Thermocoleostomius sinensis A174: one gene and its partner. Each later gene encodes a partner of the first gene's protein in a complex. Links are inferred from orthologs where the notes say so. Each region holds a gene or a part of one and is shown on either strand. Other genes may lie near its edges.

What was found.
Region 2: the proteins of mnmG (region 1) and mnmE are in contact, whole or in part, in a solved structure (PDB 9HIP), measured with the Escherichia coli proteins. The link is inferred for Thermocoleostomius sinensis A174 from one-to-one orthologs.

The regions. Positions count from the first base shown.
Region 1 is NZ_CP113797.1:4,566,569-4,575,897, reverse strand. Bases 3,986-6,866 are described here. They hold mnmG (tRNA uridine-5-carboxymethylaminomethyl(34) synthesis enzyme MnmG), read right to left. Parts: upstream 6,467-6,866; coding sequence 4,505-6,466; downstream 3,986-4,504. Other genes in these bases: OXH18_RS19715 (DUF2267 domain-containing protein), read right to left, coding at 6,706-6,866; OXH18_RS19725 (cell division protein SepF), read left to right, coding at 3,986-4,433. Outside these bases: OXH18_RS19750 (Npun_F0494 family protein), read left to right, coding at 314-724; cobyric acid synthase CobQ, read left to right, coding at 922-2,427; OXH18_RS19740 (2Fe-2S iron-sulfur cluster-binding protein), read left to right, coding at 2,438-2,677; folK (2-amino-4-hydroxy-6-hydroxymethyldihydropteridine diphosphokinase), read left to right, coding at 2,658-3,188; OXH18_RS19730 (NUDIX hydrolase), read left to right, coding at 3,226-3,783; more of OXH18_RS19725, read left to right, coding at 3,927-3,985; more of OXH18_RS19715, read right to left, coding at 6,867-7,263; OXH18_RS19710 (DEAD/DEAH box helicase family protein), read left to right, coding at 7,574-9,139; OXH18_RS19705 (DUF3352 domain-containing protein), read left to right, coding at 9,286-9,329. UniProt on the Escherichia coli protein: NAD-binding protein involved in the addition of a carboxymethylaminomethyl (cmnm) group at the wobble position (U34) of certain tRNAs, forming tRNA-cmnm(5)s(2)U34.
Region 2 is NZ_CP113797.1:4,140,765-4,150,078, reverse strand. The notes cover bases 3,791-6,656. They hold mnmE (tRNA uridine-5-carboxymethylaminomethyl(34) synthesis GTPase MnmE), read left to right. Parts: upstream 3,791-4,457; coding sequence 4,458-5,855; downstream 5,856-6,656. Other genes in these bases: OXH18_RS17950 (RNA recognition motif domain-containing protein), read right to left, coding at 6,075-6,374; OXH18_RS17960 (hypothetical protein), read right to left, coding at 3,791-3,976. In the rest of the region: OXH18_RS17985 (hypothetical protein), read right to left, coding at 1-21; OXH18_RS17980 (phosphate-starvation-inducible PsiE family protein), read left to right, coding at 372-971; OXH18_RS17975 (diflavin flavoprotein), read left to right, coding at 1,047-2,774; OXH18_RS17970 (hypothetical protein), read right to left, coding at 2,777-3,277; more of OXH18_RS17960, read right to left, coding at 3,776-3,790; OXH18_RS17945 (IS5 family transposase), read left to right, coding at 6,876-7,667; OXH18_RS17940 (PAS domain-containing protein), read left to right, coding at 7,861-9,314. UniProt on the Escherichia coli protein: Exhibits a very high intrinsic GTPase hydrolysis rate. Involved in the addition of a carboxymethylaminomethyl (cmnm) group at the wobble position (U34) of certain tRNAs, forming tRNA-cmnm(5)s(2)U34.

The DNA of each region.
Region 1 (9,329 bases):
CGCAGTGAGGATTGTCTCACTGAGCAGCAATGCCCACAAAAAAACAATTTTGAAGTATCAAATCATAAAGCCAAAGCACTTTAAAAGAAATTGAATGAACTAACATGGAATCGGTAGATTTTCCCGTAATTGGGGAAACCCTTTATGATCGGGAGCAGTACTCTATCAAGATTCGTTCAAGATTCGTTCAAGCTAGCTGCTCTCCGACAGTTCCCTGTTGATCCCACTTGTGTTGTTCAAAGCCTGAGTACTGCATCCAAATCTGCATTCAACTGTTTTAGCTGTTCGTCGAACCTAGCATCAAACGCGAGAAATGACCCAAACTCCCAAATTGACCCAGCCAATTCGCTACACCTCTACGACGATGGAGCGGGCAGAGCGGGCCCTGCGCTGTGCACCTTTTCAGCTTTTGCTATTTCGCACGATGCGCCACCAAAGTGTAGAACTGAGAACGATCGCTGGCAAAATGGGGTTGCAAGTTGGCTACACCACGCGAGCGATGTCAGAGTTGGCAGTAGAAAATGAGCTTCTGTGGTTGATTCAAGTCGGATTATTGCGGCGAGAGGTAGATGGGCAAGGCATTACCAGCAGTTTTCGTTTAACTCCATTAGGGCATCAGCTTGTCGAAAAATGGCAGCAATCGGATATACCGCCAGCTTCACGGCGCGATCGGCTGGTCAACGCTCTCAATCGTTGGCTACGATTGCCAAGCTGGTTGCAATAACAGCCGTGAATGTAGCAAGTGAAGAATAAGCTCGATCGCAATGAACAAGCTGTTGAAGAAGTCGTGAAGAAGTACTGAAGTTGAGAAGTCAAGTTGCAATACATTTTCCACCGAAGTGGTTTCAACCGCAGGGATTTCATAGATCTGGCAATTCTAAGTGTGAGTGTCATAGAGCGTATGGTTCTGGGAGGTTCTAAATGAAAGCCATCATGGTCGTGGGCACGATGTCCCATGTGGGAAAGTCCCTCTTAACCACTGCGCTCTGTCGAATTTTGAGCCGGCGGGGCTGGCGAGTGGCTCCATTTAAAGGGCAAAATATGGCGCTGAATTCCTATGTCACCGCCACTGGAGGAGAAATTGGCCATGCCCAAGCGATTCAAGCCTGGGCTGCCGGCATTGCCCCCCGGGTTGAAATGAATCCGATTCTGCTGAAACCTCAGGGTGACTCTACGTCGCAGGTCATTATCAAAGGGCGCGTGGCGGGGCGAGCAGGAGCTTCTGAGTATTACGAACAATTCTTTGAAACAGGCTGGCAGGCGATCGAAGAGTCATTGCAACGACTGAACGAAGAGTTTGATTTGTTGGTCTGCGAAGGGGCAGGTAGTCCGGCTGAAATCAACCTGAAACACCGGGACTTGACCAATATGCGGGTCGCTCGTTACCTAAATGCCCCCAGCCTGTTAGTGGTTGATATTGAACGAGGCGGTGCCTTCGCGCAAGTTGTGGGCACGCTAGAACTATTGGAACCAGAGGAACGGCAACTGATTCAAGGGGTGGTCATCAACAAATTTCGTGGGCAACGATCGATTCTGCAACCCGGCATTGATTGGCTACAAGACCGCACTGGAATTCCGGTAATTGGGGTGGTTCCCTGGTTAGACCATGCCTTTCCTGCCGAAGATTCCCTGTCGTTGTTCGATCGCCCCCCCCAAAAAAAACAGGGCGATTTGACCATCGCTGTGATTCGCTTGCCCCGCATTTCCAACTTTACAGATTTTGACCCGCTGGAATCGGAACCCACGGTCAATGTTAAATATGTCAGCCTTAAAGAAAGTCTAGGCTACCCAGATGCTGTCATATTACCCGGTTCCAAAACCACGATCGCCGATTTAGTTGCCCTACAGCGCAGCGGCATGGCTGAGGAGATTCAAGACTATGTTGCCGCAGGTGGCACAGTCTTGGGTATTTGCGGTGGGTTTCAAATGATGGGCAAAGTCCTTGCTGATCCAGAAGGCTTGGAGGGGCAAGAGGGGCGCTATAAGGGCTTAGGTCTGGTGCCGCTGAAAACTGTCATTACGCCGCAAAAGGTGGCACGGCAGCGACTGGTTACGTCAAACTATCCCCAAGTTGGATTGCCCGTTGGTGGCTATGAAATTCACCAAGGACGTAGCCATATTGTCTTTAATGAAGGCGACGGTGAACCGATCTATAAACCACTGTTTGAAGATACGAATCTGGGCGTTGTAGATATCACTCAATCAATTTGGGGTACCTATTTACACGGTATTTTTGACAATGGCCCGTGGCGACGAGCTTGGCTAAACCGCTTGCGACAACAGCGTGGGTTGAAGTCGCTGCCGACAGGAATTTCCAATTATCGAGAACAGCGGGAAGCGTTATTAAATACGTTAGCCGATGAAATGGTGAAACATTTAGACTTAAACCAGATTCTGCAATCGCTGGATAAGCAACCGGCTAGGTAAGTACAACATTATGAGTATCGAGGTTCGTTTCCTACCAGACGACGTGATCATCGAGGCAGAAATTGGGGAGCCACTCTTACAAGTGGCCGATCGAGCAGGACTTTCGATTCCGACAGGCTGTTTGATTGGCTTTTGTCACGCCTGTGAAGTGGAACTTGACGATGGGGAAATTATTTGTGCCTGCATTAGCACAGTTCCTCCTGGGCAACCCAAATTCACGGTTAATTTATATGTCGATCCCACGTGGTAGCGATTCTGATGCAGCCAAGGTGCATCAAGCGGCGATCGCCCTAGGCAGTAATATTGGGGATTCCCATACCATTGTGCAATCGGCCTTGCAACGGCTGGATGAAACTCCGGGGATTGCCCTCAACGCCTGCTCGCCCGTTTATCAAACTGTGGCCATTGGTCCACCACAGCCAGATATTCTCAACGCCTGTGCCCTACTCTCAACTACGCTTGATCCACCCACCCTAATGACGGCAATGCTTGCGATTGAAGCTAGCTTTGGCCGGATACGCCGAGAGCGCTGGGGGCCGCGATCGCTCGATCTAGATTTGTTATTATTTGATGACCTGATTTTGAAGCAACCTGGTCTCACTATTCCTCATCCAAGCATGACTCAGCGGGCATTTGTGCTGGTTCCGCTTTTGGATATTGCTCCCGATTGGGTTGACCCTGTTTCAGGGCAAACGATCGCAATGCTTGCCCACCAGGTAGACTGGTCAGGAGTCAAACTCTATTCGTTAGAAAACGAATGAAACCGTCTGGCAACGCAATCCTTCATCTTTCTCAACTATGCCATTTGGACCTGAACCCCCCCAACTGATTAAACAAAAACTGCTTTACCGTGGTCGAAAGTTCAACTATGAAGTGATTCGATTGCGCTTGCCCAATGGAGCCGAGGGAGATTGGGAATGTGTTCGACATCCAGGAGGAGCCTTGGCGATTCCTGTTACCCCAGATGGCAAACTAGTATTAGTGCGACAATATCGCTTTGCTGCCCAGGGACGTCTACTCGAATTTCCCGCCGGCACTGTAGAACCGAATGAAGATCCGGCTACTACGATCAAACGAGAGATTGAAGAAGAAACGGGCTATCGGGCACATCAGTGGCGATCGCTTGGGAAGTTTTTCTTGGCTCCTGGCTATTCCGATGAAATCATCTATGCATTCTTAGCCGAAGACTTAGAGCAGCTAGAAACACCACCCGGACAAGATGAAGACGAAGATATTGAAGTGGTACTGATGACCCCCCAAGCACTAGAACAAGCAATCTTGCAGGGCGAGCCGATTGATGCAAAATCGATCTCTAGTTTTATGCTGGCCCGTCCATTTTTGAACTTGGAAATTTAAACAAAAACTAAATGTGGGTGTAAATAGACTAGATAGAAACTACATATAGGTGCAAACGAACGTGACATTGTTATCCAGTCCTAGAAATTCGGTTTAGAATAAGGGCATAGAACAAGCGATCTACTTAGAAGATTGAGCTAGCCATGAGTCTCTTCCGTCGTCTACGAGATGCCCTGGGGCTAAACGAGGAATACGAAGAATACTATTACGAAGAGGACCCACCCTCTGAGGAGGTGTATCTGGATGACCCGCCACCTCGCCGTCGGGCTTCGTCGGGTAATGTCATTGGGCTACCAGGATTGATGATGGAAGTTGTGTTAATGCAGCCGCGATCATTTGAAGAAATTCCAGAGGCCGTAACGGCGCTGCGAGAGCGCAAAGCCGTGATTCTTAACTTAAATTATATTGAAATTGAACAGGCGCAACGATGTGCAGATTATGTCGCTGGGGGTGCGTTTGCAATTGATGGTCATCAACGGCAAATTGATGAGAACGTGTTTCTATTCACGCCAAATTTTGTGCAAATTAGCCAACATCAGTCTCCAGAGCCAGAACTCCCACCATCTCCGCCCCCCTTTGAAATGCCCCCTTCACCTTGGGAGATGTCCCCGCGTCCCCAGCCCCAGCGAGAGTTTGATGCGCGGTTTTGACGGTTTCAATCAGAGCCATGCTGAATGTGGCCCCCAACTAAGTGAACGGATTCAGGAACTGGATGCAGACACTATCGGGAAACGGGTTCAGCGTGGTCGTCTGGAACCGAAACTACTGGGAATCCTTGGCGCGATCGAATTTCTAGATATAACAACAGCGCATTGACATCGGCTGGATTGACGCCGCCAATGCGAGCCGCCTGACCCACCGTGAGCGGTTTGACCTTTGCCAGTTTCTCACGAGATTCTTTTGAGAGGGTATCGATCGCCATATAGTCCAAATCGGCTGGCAACAGACGGTTTGCTTGGCGGGCAATTTGATCGATTTGGTTTTGCTGCCGTTGTAAATAGCCCGCATACTTAATATCAATTTCTGCGCCTTCTCGCTCTTCGCGGGACAGATCAGTATTACCCAACCCGTAGCGATCGAGATTGACATAGTGAAACCCAGGACGACGCAATAAATCTGCCAACGTCACAGATCCTTTGATTGCTTGTTGCGTATCAGCGACAATTTGCTGCCCTAGTGCATCATGCTCTTTAACGCGAGTGATATGTAGCCGTTCCTTTTCAGCGGCAATGTTAGCTTGCTTCTGTTGAAACAACAGCCAACGCCGATCGTCGATCAATCCAATTTCACGGCCCATAGGCGTCAACCGTTGATCGGCATTGTCCGATCGTAACAGCAAGCGATATTCCGATCGGGAGGTCAACATGCGATAGGGTTCACGCAAATCTTTGGTGCAGAGATCGTCAATGAGTGTACCGATGTAGCTTTGCTCACGCGGAAACACTAACATCTCTTGTCCTTGCACAAACCGCACGGCATTAATGCCAGCCACAAGCCCTTGCGCGGCCGCTTCTTCATAGCCTGTTGTCCCGTTCACTTGCCCTGCACAAAATAATCCCTCTACCTTCTTCGTCATTAATGTGGGATAACACTGGGTAGCAGGCAGGTAATCATATTCCACTGCATAGGCAGGACGCAGCATAATGCACTTTTCCATGCCGGGCAGGGTGCGCAACATCTGTAACTGCAAGGTTTCTGGCAGTCCGGTGGAAAATCCCTGGATATAGAGTTCAGGAATATCGCGACCTTCTGGCTCAATGAAAATCTGGTGCGATTCCTTGTCAGCAAACCGCACAATTTTGTCTTCAATACTAGGGCAATAGCGCGGGCCTTTGGCATCAACCCAGCCGCCATACACTGGCGATAAGTGCAAATTCTCGCGGATCAAACGATGGGTTTCAGCAGTAGTGCGAGTTAGATAACAACACAGTTGCTCTCGCTCAACCCATACGTCCGGATCAAAGCTGAACCAGCGTACATCCGGATCACCGGGTTGCCGTTCCATTTGGCTGTAATCGACCGATCGCTTGTCTACCCGGGCAGGGGTTCCAGTTTTCAAGCGTCCTGTTTCAAATCCTAATCGGTTCAGGGTGTCGGTTAGCCCAACCGCCGCGAATTCTCCAGCGCGTCCAGCTTCCATTGACTTGTTGCCCACCCAGATGCGCCCGCCCAAAAATGTGCCAGTGGTCAAAATTACCGCTTTGCAAGCAAACGCGACGCCAAAGTAGGTTTGCACCCCAATCACGTCATCATTTTTACCCAGAATCAAATCCGTGGCCATGCTTTCGCGCACAGTTAGGTTCGCTTGATTCTCAACGATCTGCTTCATGATGGCAGCGTATTCCCGCTTATCGGTTTGCGCCCGTAAGGCCCAAACTGCTGGCCCGCGTGAAATGTTGAGAACCCGCTTTTGTAGATACGTGCGATCGGCCATTTTGCCAATTTCACCGCCCAAGGCATCCACCTCATGGGTCAGTTGGGATTTTGCTGGGCCACCCACGGCTGGGTTGCACGGTTGCCAGGCAATTTTGTCTAGATTCAGCGTTAACATCAATGTCTTGCAGCCCAACCGAGCCGCTGCTAGGGCTGCCTCGCAACCAGAATGTCCTGCTCCCACGACGACCACATCAAATTCGTCTTGGAAGTCAACTCGGTTGTCAGATTGAGAATTAGGCATAGTCATAGCAGCAGGCGATCGCAAGGGGTTCAGTCTTCTATTTTAATCGCATTGCCCCTTTGACCGTGATTGCTTTGCGGACAGATCAGCTAGCTCGTTGACTGCTGACCAGTCTCACCTAAATATCACTTCGTCCCTTCAAAGTCCATAGCGTATCTCCCTGAACAAGAGATACGCTCCTGAACCTTATCTTGAACCTTATCTACAGTTGTGTACAGTTTGTATCAGCTTGATCTATGCCTTGACTAGGCTTCTAGCCAAAGTTCGCGCACACCGTTCTCAGGTAACCAACCAGCAATTTCTTGAATTCGCTCTTCAGAGAGTTCATCTTTGGTGGCTGCGAAAACGGCTCTTACGGCTCGCTTGCGATCGGCGTCTTCATTTTCAAACCCACGTTCTAATCCACCTTCATTAGCAACCCGGAAGAAGAAGCGATCGGAATCAATCTTAAAAATCCCTGGACCTTGCCATGGTGGACGAACCCGGCTCAGCAAACCAACGATCGGGTTTGTATCTTTCCATAACTCTGCAACTTCCATTTGCAATGCCTTTTCTTTGGTCTGCATCGCTTCTTCGTGCAGTTCCGATTCAACTCGATCTGCCGTTTCTGTGGTCATTAAGTCGCGCATCACTCGAAACACCACTTCGGTAAAGTCCCTAGCATCATAGGGGTCTGCAAAGCCTCCTTGCACCATGACTTTTTCCAGAAACGATCGATGTTCATCCGCAATCACTGTCCTGGAATCTTCAACCTCCGTTGGATCAATTTCTGGTAGACTTTTATTTTTAATTTCATCCGGCATAGGTCTCTCCTAGGTCTTCCACATCACTACACTCACGTTGCTCTGGCAATGTCTACAATCTTTGCCAGTGAATTGCTCAGCCGTGATACGCTGTAAATAACATTGCCTTAAATGCTTGGTTTCAGCATGATCCCCTAGTCTGAGATCTGCGGAAATGATTCTAACCAAAAGTTAGACCCACATGGGATTGATGTCTAGCAGAATTGCCAAGCTCATAACTTGCTTGCATAACTTGCTCAAGGTGACACGCGAGTTTATGCAGAATACGTTAGAATTTTGGTTCCTATCTTGTCTTTCATCTTCAGTCGCGATGCGTTCAGAGCTATCTTCAACGGGGCAACCGCCTACACTCCGTCCGTATCAGCTTAAGTTGGTCAAAGACCTCTATATCAAGTTAGGACAAGGACACCGTCGCATCGCCATCATTGCCGGAACAGGAGCTGGAAAAACAATCATCGCCGGAAAGATTTGTGCCGATCTGGTTGCACGTGGAATGCAACTCATGTTCCTGGTGCATTTGGATGTGCTGGTGGGGCAAACCTATCGCAAGATGCAAGCCTTTGGGCTGCGCTGTGGGTTTATTAAAGCCGGATGGCAAGAAGATCCAACCGCTCCGATTCAAATTGCTAGTATTCAAACGATGGCACAACGGGACTGGTGGCGCAGTTGGCCTGCTAAAGTGATTTTGTTTGACGAGGGACACACGACGGTTTTTAGCCAAATTGGTCAAACGCTCATCTACGAAACGCATCCTCGATCGATTCACTTGGCCCTGACTGCCACGCCCTACCGCTTAGGACGCGAGCAATTAGGGGACCACATGCAAACGTTTGTTGCCTCTCCAGTGCCCTGGCAGTTGCAGCGTATGGGCTATTTAGCTCCAATGAAATACTTCGGTGTTGATAAAGATGGGCAAGTAGATTTATCAGATGTACGAACGATCGCCGGAGATTTTGACGAACGCGATCTCAAAAATGCTTGCGATCGACCGGAACTGGTACAGCGCATTGTTGAGGAATATCAGCGTCTCGTGTCTGGAAAACGAGCGATCGCCTTTTGCATTGATGTTGAACATGCTCGACATGTAGCCGATGCCTTTAATGCGATTGGCATTGCTGCGGATGTGGTGGATGGCAGTACCCCCATTAAAGAACGACAAAAGTTATACAAAGCGCTGGCTACCAATCAATTACAAGTTTTAACTTCGTGTAATGTTATCAGCATTGGGTTTGATGAACCCAGTGTTGAAGTAGGAATGCTGTTGCGACCTACTCAATCACGCGCGTTGCACCAACAGCAAATTGGTCGAGTGATGCGAATTTCACCCGATACGGGAAAGCAATATGGAATTATTTTAGATCAAGCGGGAAACTTGCAGCGACTGGGGTTTCCAGAAGATATTAAATCCTACTATTTGCCAACCAAGCGCGAGCCGGGTAGCAACGAAGTGTCTCCCGCCAAGCAATGTCCGCACTGCAACCGCTTGGTGTGGGGTTTTATAATGCAGTGCCCCGAGTGTGGCTATTGCTGGCCCAGCGAGCCACAAGTCTGTGCTGAGGAACTGGTTGAAGTGCTGAGTGAACATCAGCAACAGTTGCCGATGATTGAGTTTTACCGGGCACAACGCCGCAAGATGTTTCGCGATGGCGAGTCGCTCAATTGGATTAAGCACAAGTTTTACGAAAAGTTTGGTCGCCTACCAGACCCATCTTGGTGTCAGGGTGCGATCTTTGGGGATAATCCGTCGATCGACGATAAGGTGTCCTATCGGACTTACCTGATGGCCCAAGCTCAGCGGCAAGGCAAGTCTATTTCCTGGGTAATCGATGAGTTTCAGCAGGAATTTGGACTGGATGAATGGCAATCGCTATTCTAAAGAAATTCTGAAACCCCGTTGACTGTCAGATCTGATCTTGCTTTCGTTCCATAACGATCGATTACATTGCCTAGAAACTTGTCCCGAAACTAACACGATCGTCTATAGTCAATCAGTGATGGCAAAATCTAGATGGCAAAATCTAGATGGCAAAATCTAGGCGATCGGCTGTGACTGTGATGTGGAAAAA
Region 2 (9,314 bases), 430 kb from region 1 along the record:
ATGTAGCGGGTTGTTTGTCATACCTAAAAATCCTGTGGGGGTGGATGGCTCGAACCTACTTCCACCCTAACTAGTTTCTCTGGAATTGAGATGACCCACTTGGGTACTAAATCCTATGGCATGACGAACAACACACGAGCAACACACGGACAACATGATATGAGGATGGCTTGTGATGCGGACTCTGCCCGATCGAGTGGAGAAACTGTGGCGTATCCTCTCCTTTCCTGTGCTGGTTCAGCTATCGCCACACTCTTGAAGCTCAATTGATTCCATTAGATTTATTGATAAATAGAAGCGCTATTTATAAGCCTTGCTGAATTAAGCTAAGAATTGTTGCAGTTAAGTTCAAGGAGCGCCCCATGCAGAATATGCAGAAACTGATGAAGCCCTCTTCCCTAGAGCGATCGGATTGGATTCAACGCGATCGCATCGTTCGTGCCCTTGAAACGGTTCAAGATTTAATCATCATCTCGCTGTGCATTGGGCTGTTTAGCTTCATGGTGATCCAGATGCGAGAAATGTTTCTCTCGCTGTTGCCCCCATTAGATTTTCCGGCGGTAACGGCTGATATTCTGTTTCTGCTGATTTTGGTGGAACTGTTTCGGCTACTGATCATTTATTTGCAAGAGCAGCGTATTTCCATTGGTGTAGCGGTTGAGGTATCGATCGTTTCTATTTTGCGGGAAGTCATTGTGCGAGGCGTGCTGGAAGCACCCGCGAATCAGATTCTCTCAGCTTGCGCTTTTCTGCTAGTGTTGGGAGTATTGCTAGTGATTCGAGTGTGGTTGCCACCAACCTTTGAAGGCATTGATCCAGAACATATTGTATCGATGAAGCGTTTGAAAGAGCTGGCTGAATTGAATGCATCGGAATTAGCCACAAGAAACGGTTCGGCCAGTAATATGACTGGATTAAACAACCATGCTCTAGGTCATTCAGTACCCGCTCGTGAGAGCAAAACTAGTTAGAACATGTGAAGCAAACCTTGATGCAGGTGGGAGCGTAGAGGATTCATGGCTGAAACGAGACTGACCGAAGCAAAAATGGCTGAAACTCGACCTCGCGATGTGCAAACAGCCGAAATTGGTGCGAATACGTTGGTGTTGCGATCGCGCACGTGGGATCGGCTGAAGTTTGAAGTGGAGTATGCGCGGCAAAAGGGAACTACGGCTAATTCCTACCTAATTCAAGCTGACAAAACCGCGTTGATTGATCCACCCGGCGAATCCTTTACCAACGTATTTATTGAGGAACTGGCCCATCACGTCTATTTACAGAAAATTGACTATGTGATCTTGGGTCATGCCAATCCTAATCGCTTTGCTACATTGAAGGCACTGTTGGGCATTGAGGTGGCTCCTCAAATTACCTTTGTCTGTGCCAGAGCCGCAGAGGTGGCTTTGCGATCGGCCTTTCCAGAACAAACACTGCGCATTGTGTTGGCCAACAGCGAAGAGACGATCGATCTGGGACAGGGGCATCAGTTGCAGTTCATTCCTACACCCACCCCGCGCCATCCTGATGGACTTTGCACCTATGACCCAGCCACGCGCATTCTCTATACAGATAAGCTGTTTGGCGCACACCTCTGTGATGATGCAGTGTTGGATGAAAACTGGCGCAGACTGGATGACGATCGGCGCTATTACTTTGACTGTTTGCATGCGAGCCAAGCCAAACAGGTAGAAGCAGCGCTCGATCGACTAGCACCTTTCTCGGATAAAGCTAAGCTCTATGCGGTTGGACATGGGCCACTGGTGCGCTACAGCGTTAGCCGCTTAACGTTTGATTATCGCTATTGGTGCGAACATCAGCAGGCGCAGGAACTCAATGTGGCACTGTTGTATACCTCCGCCTATGGCAACACAGCCACGATGGGCCGGGCGATCGCCAAGGGGTTAATCGAGTCAGGGGCATCGGTGCAAACCATTAACTGTGAATTTGCCGATCCGGCAGAAATCACTGCCAGCTTGGAACAATGCGATGGCTTTATCATTGGTTCTCCCACCTTGGGCGGCCATGCTCCATCGCAAATTCAAACGGCGCTAGGAATTGCCTTATCTACGGCAGCCAAAACTAAATTAGCTGGGGTGTTTGGTTCCTATGGCTGGAGCGGTGAAGCGATCGATTTGTTGCAAAATAAGCTGCAAGATGCGGGCTATCAATTTGGCTTTGAACCTATTCGCGTCAAATTTAAACCCACAGACGACACCTTGCAGGAGTGCGAAACAGCCGGAGCCGAGTTTGTACAGGCGCTGAAGAAAGTGCGAAAAGTGCGCACAGTTCGTCAACCTGCGGTGGAAACCCAGTCCGATCGCACTGCACAAGCCGTAGGACGCATTGCTGGGTCGCTGTGTGTGGTGACAACTCGCGAAGGTGAGCAGCATCGAGGATTTTTAACCTCTTGGGTTTCACAAGCAACCTTCAACCCACCCGGCCTAACGATCGCCATTTCCACTGACCAAAGTCAATCTCTGCCACAGTCTGGGGCCGCGTTTGTATTGAATATTTTGAAAGAAGGGCGTAACCTGCGACGGCATTTTCTCAAACCTGCGTCTGGCGCCGATCGTTTTGGCGACTTAATGACGCATCCGGCTCAGAATGGTTGCTTGATTTTAGATGAAGCCCTAGCCTATTTAGAATGTACGGTTCAGGATCGGATGGAGTGTGGTGATCATTGGCTGCTGTATGCCACGGTGGATAATGGCAAAGTCTTAGAGGCGATCGGCGTGACGGCGGTACAACATCGCAAGTCAGGGATGCAATATTAATTTTATTCCGACTCACGGACTCGCAAGGTTAACATTCCATTCACTGGATAGGGAAAAAATCTGTGGCGTTCATACCAGGCGTTGAACTGGTTGCCCTTAAGTGGACTCGATTGATCCCACCACTCATCAGCATACAGCACGATCGGCAGCTTGGCGTCTGAATGCAGCAATGCACACAGTGCTTCCAGCCATAATGACCCGTAGCCCCGACCACGAAACGCTGAAAAAATTTGCAGGGTTTCAATCCAGTGGCACTGCCCTTGGTACTGCTGCACTGCGATCGGATCAACGCTGAGCTTGGCTGCGTCTGAGCCAGCTAGATTCGCTCGAATTAAGCTAGAGGGTTGACATTTAGCTTCACCAATGAGTTCACTGTCTCGTTTCAGTATGTATTCAAAAAAAACCTCACTCGAAGTAGCTATTCGATCGATCTGCCAGTGATAAGACTGGTATACAAATTTGCCGCCTGCGATCGTGAGATGACTAAAGTCTATCGCTAACACAAGCCACTCCAACGCCACTTCCTTCAAGGTTGAACTGAGTTTTTTAGTTCGTCAATCGAGTTCGATCGAGTTAATCTGCACTCTGCTTTAAGTTGTGTGCAGGTAAGAACTAAACGGAGAGGGTGGGATTCGAACCCACGGTCCTCATCGGACACTCGATTTCAAGTCGAGCGCATTCGACCACTCTGCCACCTCTCCAAGGTGTTTCAGCCAAGGAATGTGCCTTGTAGGGAAATCTCAACACAAACCTCAAGTTAAGATTTTAGCCTAAATCTGACGTAACGGGTGCTCGATCGACTATTTCTCCTAATTGACGGACAAACTTCGATTCCCCTCACCCTCAATCTCTCACCCTTTGGGAGAGCGACTTTCGATCCGGCTCTCCTTCCCCTTTTGTGGGAGCAGGGACTGGGGGATGGGGGGGCGAAATACAAGAGCAAATATGGCCGGGTTAATAGTTTTTGTGCTAGGGACGACCCTCGATCGCCCCTATTTTTCCTACCGCACCAACACCGTCATGTACTTGCCTGTGGCAAACGGAGCCGGAACGATCGGCGTAAACTGCACTCGGTCAGTGGCAATCCGTTTGACATAAAACTCATTCATCAAATGTGTCACCTGCTCACGATTACCGATAATCCAAACCTGTGCTCGCTCAGTCTCCTGAACGCGCAATTCACTATTCCATTCTCCAGTCATGGTTGTATTCCTCTTCGTTTCCTTGCTGATGTTTTCTATTGGGTTAAGAATGGCCCAAGGCATGGGGGTCACCCAACCATGCATCAGCAAGGTGTGCCGATCGCAGACACCTGGTCTACAATCAACACAGCCTAGCCTCCTGCGGTCAACAGGAAGTTAGGTTAGCTGGTTAGGGTTGCGGCCAAACTTCCCTAATCAGCGCCAGTACCTTGAGCCGTTCAGCCGTTCCTCTCGTCTGCCGAAAGAACCAGCATCGCCATAGCATAAACCAACTCGATTGCACTGCACAAGCGTATCGGGCAATTTTTTGTCAGGATTTGGTGATGATGAAGGAGGAGGTGAGTGTTTTACCATGGCGTTGCTGCCAACTTTGCCTGGCTCCGCTAGACTTCTGGAAGATGCATACTCAGAGTAGTGCTGGACAAGATCTCACAAGATCTCTTGATGAGTGCTACCCACAAAAGAACCGTTCAGTTTCCCCATGCCTAAACCCGTGATTCAAGGAGAAACAATCGCCGCCATTGCTACGGCTATTGTGCCCCAGCAAGGCAGTGTGGGCATTGTGCGCATGTCAGGCGCAGAGGCAATGGCAATTGCTCGATCGCTATTCCACGCACCCGGACAGCAAGTTTGGGAAAGTCATCGGGTGTTGTATGGCTATGTGCGCCATCCTCAAACGCAGCAAGTGATTGATGAAGCATTGATGTTGCTGATGGCGTCGCCGCGATCGTATACCCGCGAAGATGTAGTGGAATTTCACTGTCATGGTGGCATCATGGCGGTGCAGCAAGTGTTGCAAGTCTGTCTGGGACAGGGGGCAAGATTGGCGCAACCTGGAGAGTTTACGCTGCGGGCGTTTCTAAATGGACGGTTAGACTTGACTCAGGCTGAAAGTATTGCTGATTTGGTGGGGGCACAGTCACCACAGGCGGCTCAGTTTGCCCTGGCAGGACTGCAAGGCAAGTTGGCTCATCCAATTCGGCAACTGCGATCAACCTGTCTTGATATTTTGGCGGAGGTGGAAGCTCGGATTGATTTTGAAGATGATTTGCCACCGCTGAATGAGGACGAAATCAAGGCACAGTTGATGCAGGTTTTACATGAGGTAGAGCAAATTCTAGCGACGGCCGATCGCGGAGAACTATTGCGCACCGGGTTGAAAGTGGCGATTGTCGGTCGTCCTAATGTGGGTAAGTCCAGTTTGCTGAATGCTTGGAGCCGCAGCGATCGGGCTATTGTCACGGATTTGCCAGGAACCACTCGGGATGTGGTGGAATCGCAACTGGTAGTTGGCGGCATTCCGATTCAGGTGCTTGATACGGCTGGAATTCGGGAAGCGGCCGATCGCGTTGAGCAAATTGGGGTGGAACGATCACGACAAGTGGCTCAAGCGGCTGATCTAGTGCTATTAACGATCGATGCTACTGCTGGATGGACAGAGGCTGATCAGGATATTTATGAACAGATCAGTCATCGCCCTTTCGTTTTGGTAATGAACAAAATTGACCTGGTGACGAGTGATCACACCCTCAGCGAAGCATTGCCGTTTACCAACGACACAATCCCGATCGTGCGCACCGCTGCTGCTCAGCATCGTGGTATTGATGAGTTGGAACAAGCAATTTTGACGATCGCTCAAGCGGGGAACTTCCAAGCCGCCAATCTGGATTTCGCCATCAATCAACGTCAAGCAGCGGCTCTAATCTCCGCCAAATCTGCCTTGGAGCAAGTACAACAAACGATCGCGGATCAACTGCCCCTTGACTTTTGGACAATCGATTTGCGTAGTGCGATTCAAACGTTGGGAGAAATCACTGGAGACGAGATTACAGAATCTGTATTGGATCAAATCTTTAGCCGATTTTGCATTGGCAAGTAGACGTATCTATTCTATTGATGGGTTTATTTTTGTGCTGAGTGGTTGCCTCAATCGGCAATAGCAATCAAAAAAGGTTCACGGGTGATTCCATGAACCTTAACTGTCCGCAGGATTGGTTTTAGAGACTACGCTGAAACCGACCCTTTCCCTTTATAAAGGGGAGCCGCAAGCGGTGAGGTGAATGCAATGCAGCCTGATAACGAACGGGGATTAGCAGAATTAGTATCTACGAGAAAAACTATCTCTGCGATTGCCACCGCCTAATGAACCTCGGTTCTCGCGGGGCTTCGCTTTATTGACCTTGAGATCGCGCCCCATCCATTCTGCTCCATCTAACGCATCAATAGCAGACTGCTCTTCCGCTTCTGTGCTCATTTCCACAAAACCGAACCCGCGCATTCGCCCGGTCTCGCGATCGGTTGGCAGTTGCACTCGCCTAACTGCACCATACTCGGCAAAGACAGCCGTTACATCTGCTTCGCTAACCTGATAGGACAGGTTTCCAATATAAATCGACATGAACTAATCTCCAAAACGGAAAAATGTGTAGAGAGTGAGATTTCGGAGAGAAGCCTGCCAATACCAAACGTATAAAACCTTTAATATTTGAAACAAACGCTATAACCGATTACCTTTTCTCAGATACCATCCTAGCACTCGATCGAGAAAATGGGTGAATCTGTAGAATTGTTTAGAATTGTTCGAGATGGAATGAGTCCATCGTGCCCGCTCTCTTCAAATATCTGCTGTCTACCGTTAGGAAGGGTTTTGGTTCAGAAAAACCATTGCGTGCGATGGCTAGCAAAAGTTTAAAAAACTACCACACTGAATGAAGAAACGCTCAGCGGTTACATTTTTGTGTTGCGCTGCAATACGCACACTGCAATACATTTATAATGGTTGCCGACGCCTCTCTAATTACAAAAACTTAGAGGGTGTTTGAGAAGCCAGGAAGGTCGTAAAAAAGCTCACTCAGTGTAGGCTGCGAATAGCAAATATCTACAGCCCTGAGTGAGTCAGATGAGTAAAGCATATCCCAGTAACCTAACCCGCGCCCAATATGAGGTTTTGAGTGAATTAATTCCAGCAGCAAAGCCAGGTGGTCGTCCTCGCAGCGTTGACCTGTGGGAGGTGCTCAATGCCATGCTCTATGTTCTGGTTGAAGGCTGTCGTTGGCGTTCTTTACCTGGTGATTTCCCAGCCTGGCAGACGGTGTACACGTACTTCCGCAACTGGCGATTGGACGGCACCTGGATTTCCATTCATGACCAGTTGCACCAGTGGGTTCGCATCGATGCGCAACGCTATCCTAGTCCATCAGAAGCGATCATCGATAGCCAAAGCATCAAGAGTGCAGCAGGAGTTCATCAACAAGTTGGCTTTGATGGAGGCAAGCTGATTACAGGACGCAAACGATTTTTAACGGTGGATACGTTAGGACTGGTTTTGCGGGTGTTTGTGAGTGCGGCAAACCTGGGGGAACGCGAAGGGGGCAAACGTGTCCTCAAACGAGTCAAACGGATGAAGAAAAAGGTTTCACGCTTAATCACCATTTGGGTAGACGGCGGGTTCGATGGCGCCCCTTTTCTGATGTGGGTGATGGATGTTTGTCGTTGGATTGTGCAAGTTGTACTGCGACCTGAGCAAACCAAAGGCTTTAGCTTGCTCAAAAAGAGGTGGGTGGTAGAACGAACTTTTGGTTGGCTAATGGGATGCAGACGGTTGGTCAGAGACTATGAATTATTACCAGAGACATCAGAAACCTTGATCTACCTTGCCATGATTCGGATTATGGTGAGGCGGTTGGCATAAATTTGACACCTCAAATCTTTTCAAACACCCTCTTACCGTTAATTTTATAAAATCTTTAATTAAATAATAACTAAGCAAAAAGAGTTTCAGGGATACCGTACTCTTCGATGGGAATGATGATTTAAACCACTGATTCGAAAGAAATCTGCTGTAAATTGTTAATTTCAGCCGAAGTTAATCTTGCCCAGAATTTATGTCATCCTCGTCATCCACTGGTTTATTAGCAGACATTCTAGAACAAATATTTGCCGCTTCGCCTGATCTCGTATTTATTCAAGATCCAACTGGGCGCTTTACCTACGTGAATGCAGCGAGCGCTGAAGCATTCAATATTGAACGATTTCATCTGTTAGGTAAAATGTGGGAAGATTTGAATCTCTCGCAGGAACACAAAATGGCCTTAATAGCTCGATCGCAGGTGACGCTTGAAACTGGTCAGGGGTGTTATGGCGAACTAAAAATTCCAACGGCGCATTCATTCAAAGAATATGAGTATACATTGAGTTTGGTTCGCCAAAGCGATTTGGGAGTCAATCTAATCCTACTGATTGCTAGAGACGCTAGTGCTCGGAATCACGCAGAGCGATCGTTAAAAGCATCTGAAGAAAAATATCGGTATTTGTTTGAATCAGCTACGGATTTTATTTTCATTGTTGACGTTGTAACCTATCAAATCTTAGATGCCAATTGGAATGCAGCTAGACAGCTTGGATATACGCGATCGGAACTATTGCAACTATCAATTTGCGATATTGAAATGCCGATGTCGGCAAAACGCCGTGCTGCCATTCTGCAACAATTAGAGAACAATGGCAGTTTTATGTTTGAGCATGTCTATCGACGTAAAAATGGAGATGAAATTCCTGTTGAAATTAGTACTCAAATCATTGAATATAACAATCGCCTAGTCTTTCAAAGCTTTGTTCGAGACATCACAGAACGAAAAAAGAAAGAAGCAGAAATTCAAGCACTGAATGCCGATTTAGAACGACGAGTGGTAGCTCGAACGGCTGAATTGAATCAGGTTTGCCAAGAGCTAGCAACCGCTAATGCTGAAATGAACGCGCTCTTTGCAGCGATGAACGATTTGATTATTATCTACGATCGGCAGGGACGTCACCTGAAAACGTTGGCCGTAAATGAGCGCATTTTGGTGCGTCCGGTTAAAGAGAAAGTGAATAAAACTCTACACGAACTGTTTGCTCCAGAAATTGCCGATCAAATGTTGGGCTATATCCACGCCGCCCTAGACAGCCAACAGCCTGTGCGGGCCGAATATCCCCTGATGATTAACGATCAAGAATGTTGGTCAGATGCTAGCATCTCCCCGATCGATGAGAATTCGGTGATCTGGGCTATCCGGGATGTTACCGATCGCAAACGCATAGAAACTGCACTCCAAGAAAGTGAAGAACGGTTTCGGGTGGTGTTTGAACAAGCGGCCGTCGGTATCACTGTCATTAGCCCGTCTGGACGGTTTTTGCGAGCCAATCAACGCTTCTGCGAAATTGTTGGCTACTCTGAAGCAGAATTGTTGCAGCAAAAAGTGAGCCAAATTACACATCCAGATGATTTAGCCCTTGATTTGACCTATGCTCAGCAAATGTTGGAGGGCAACCTGTCCAACTTTTCTATGCGCAAGCGATA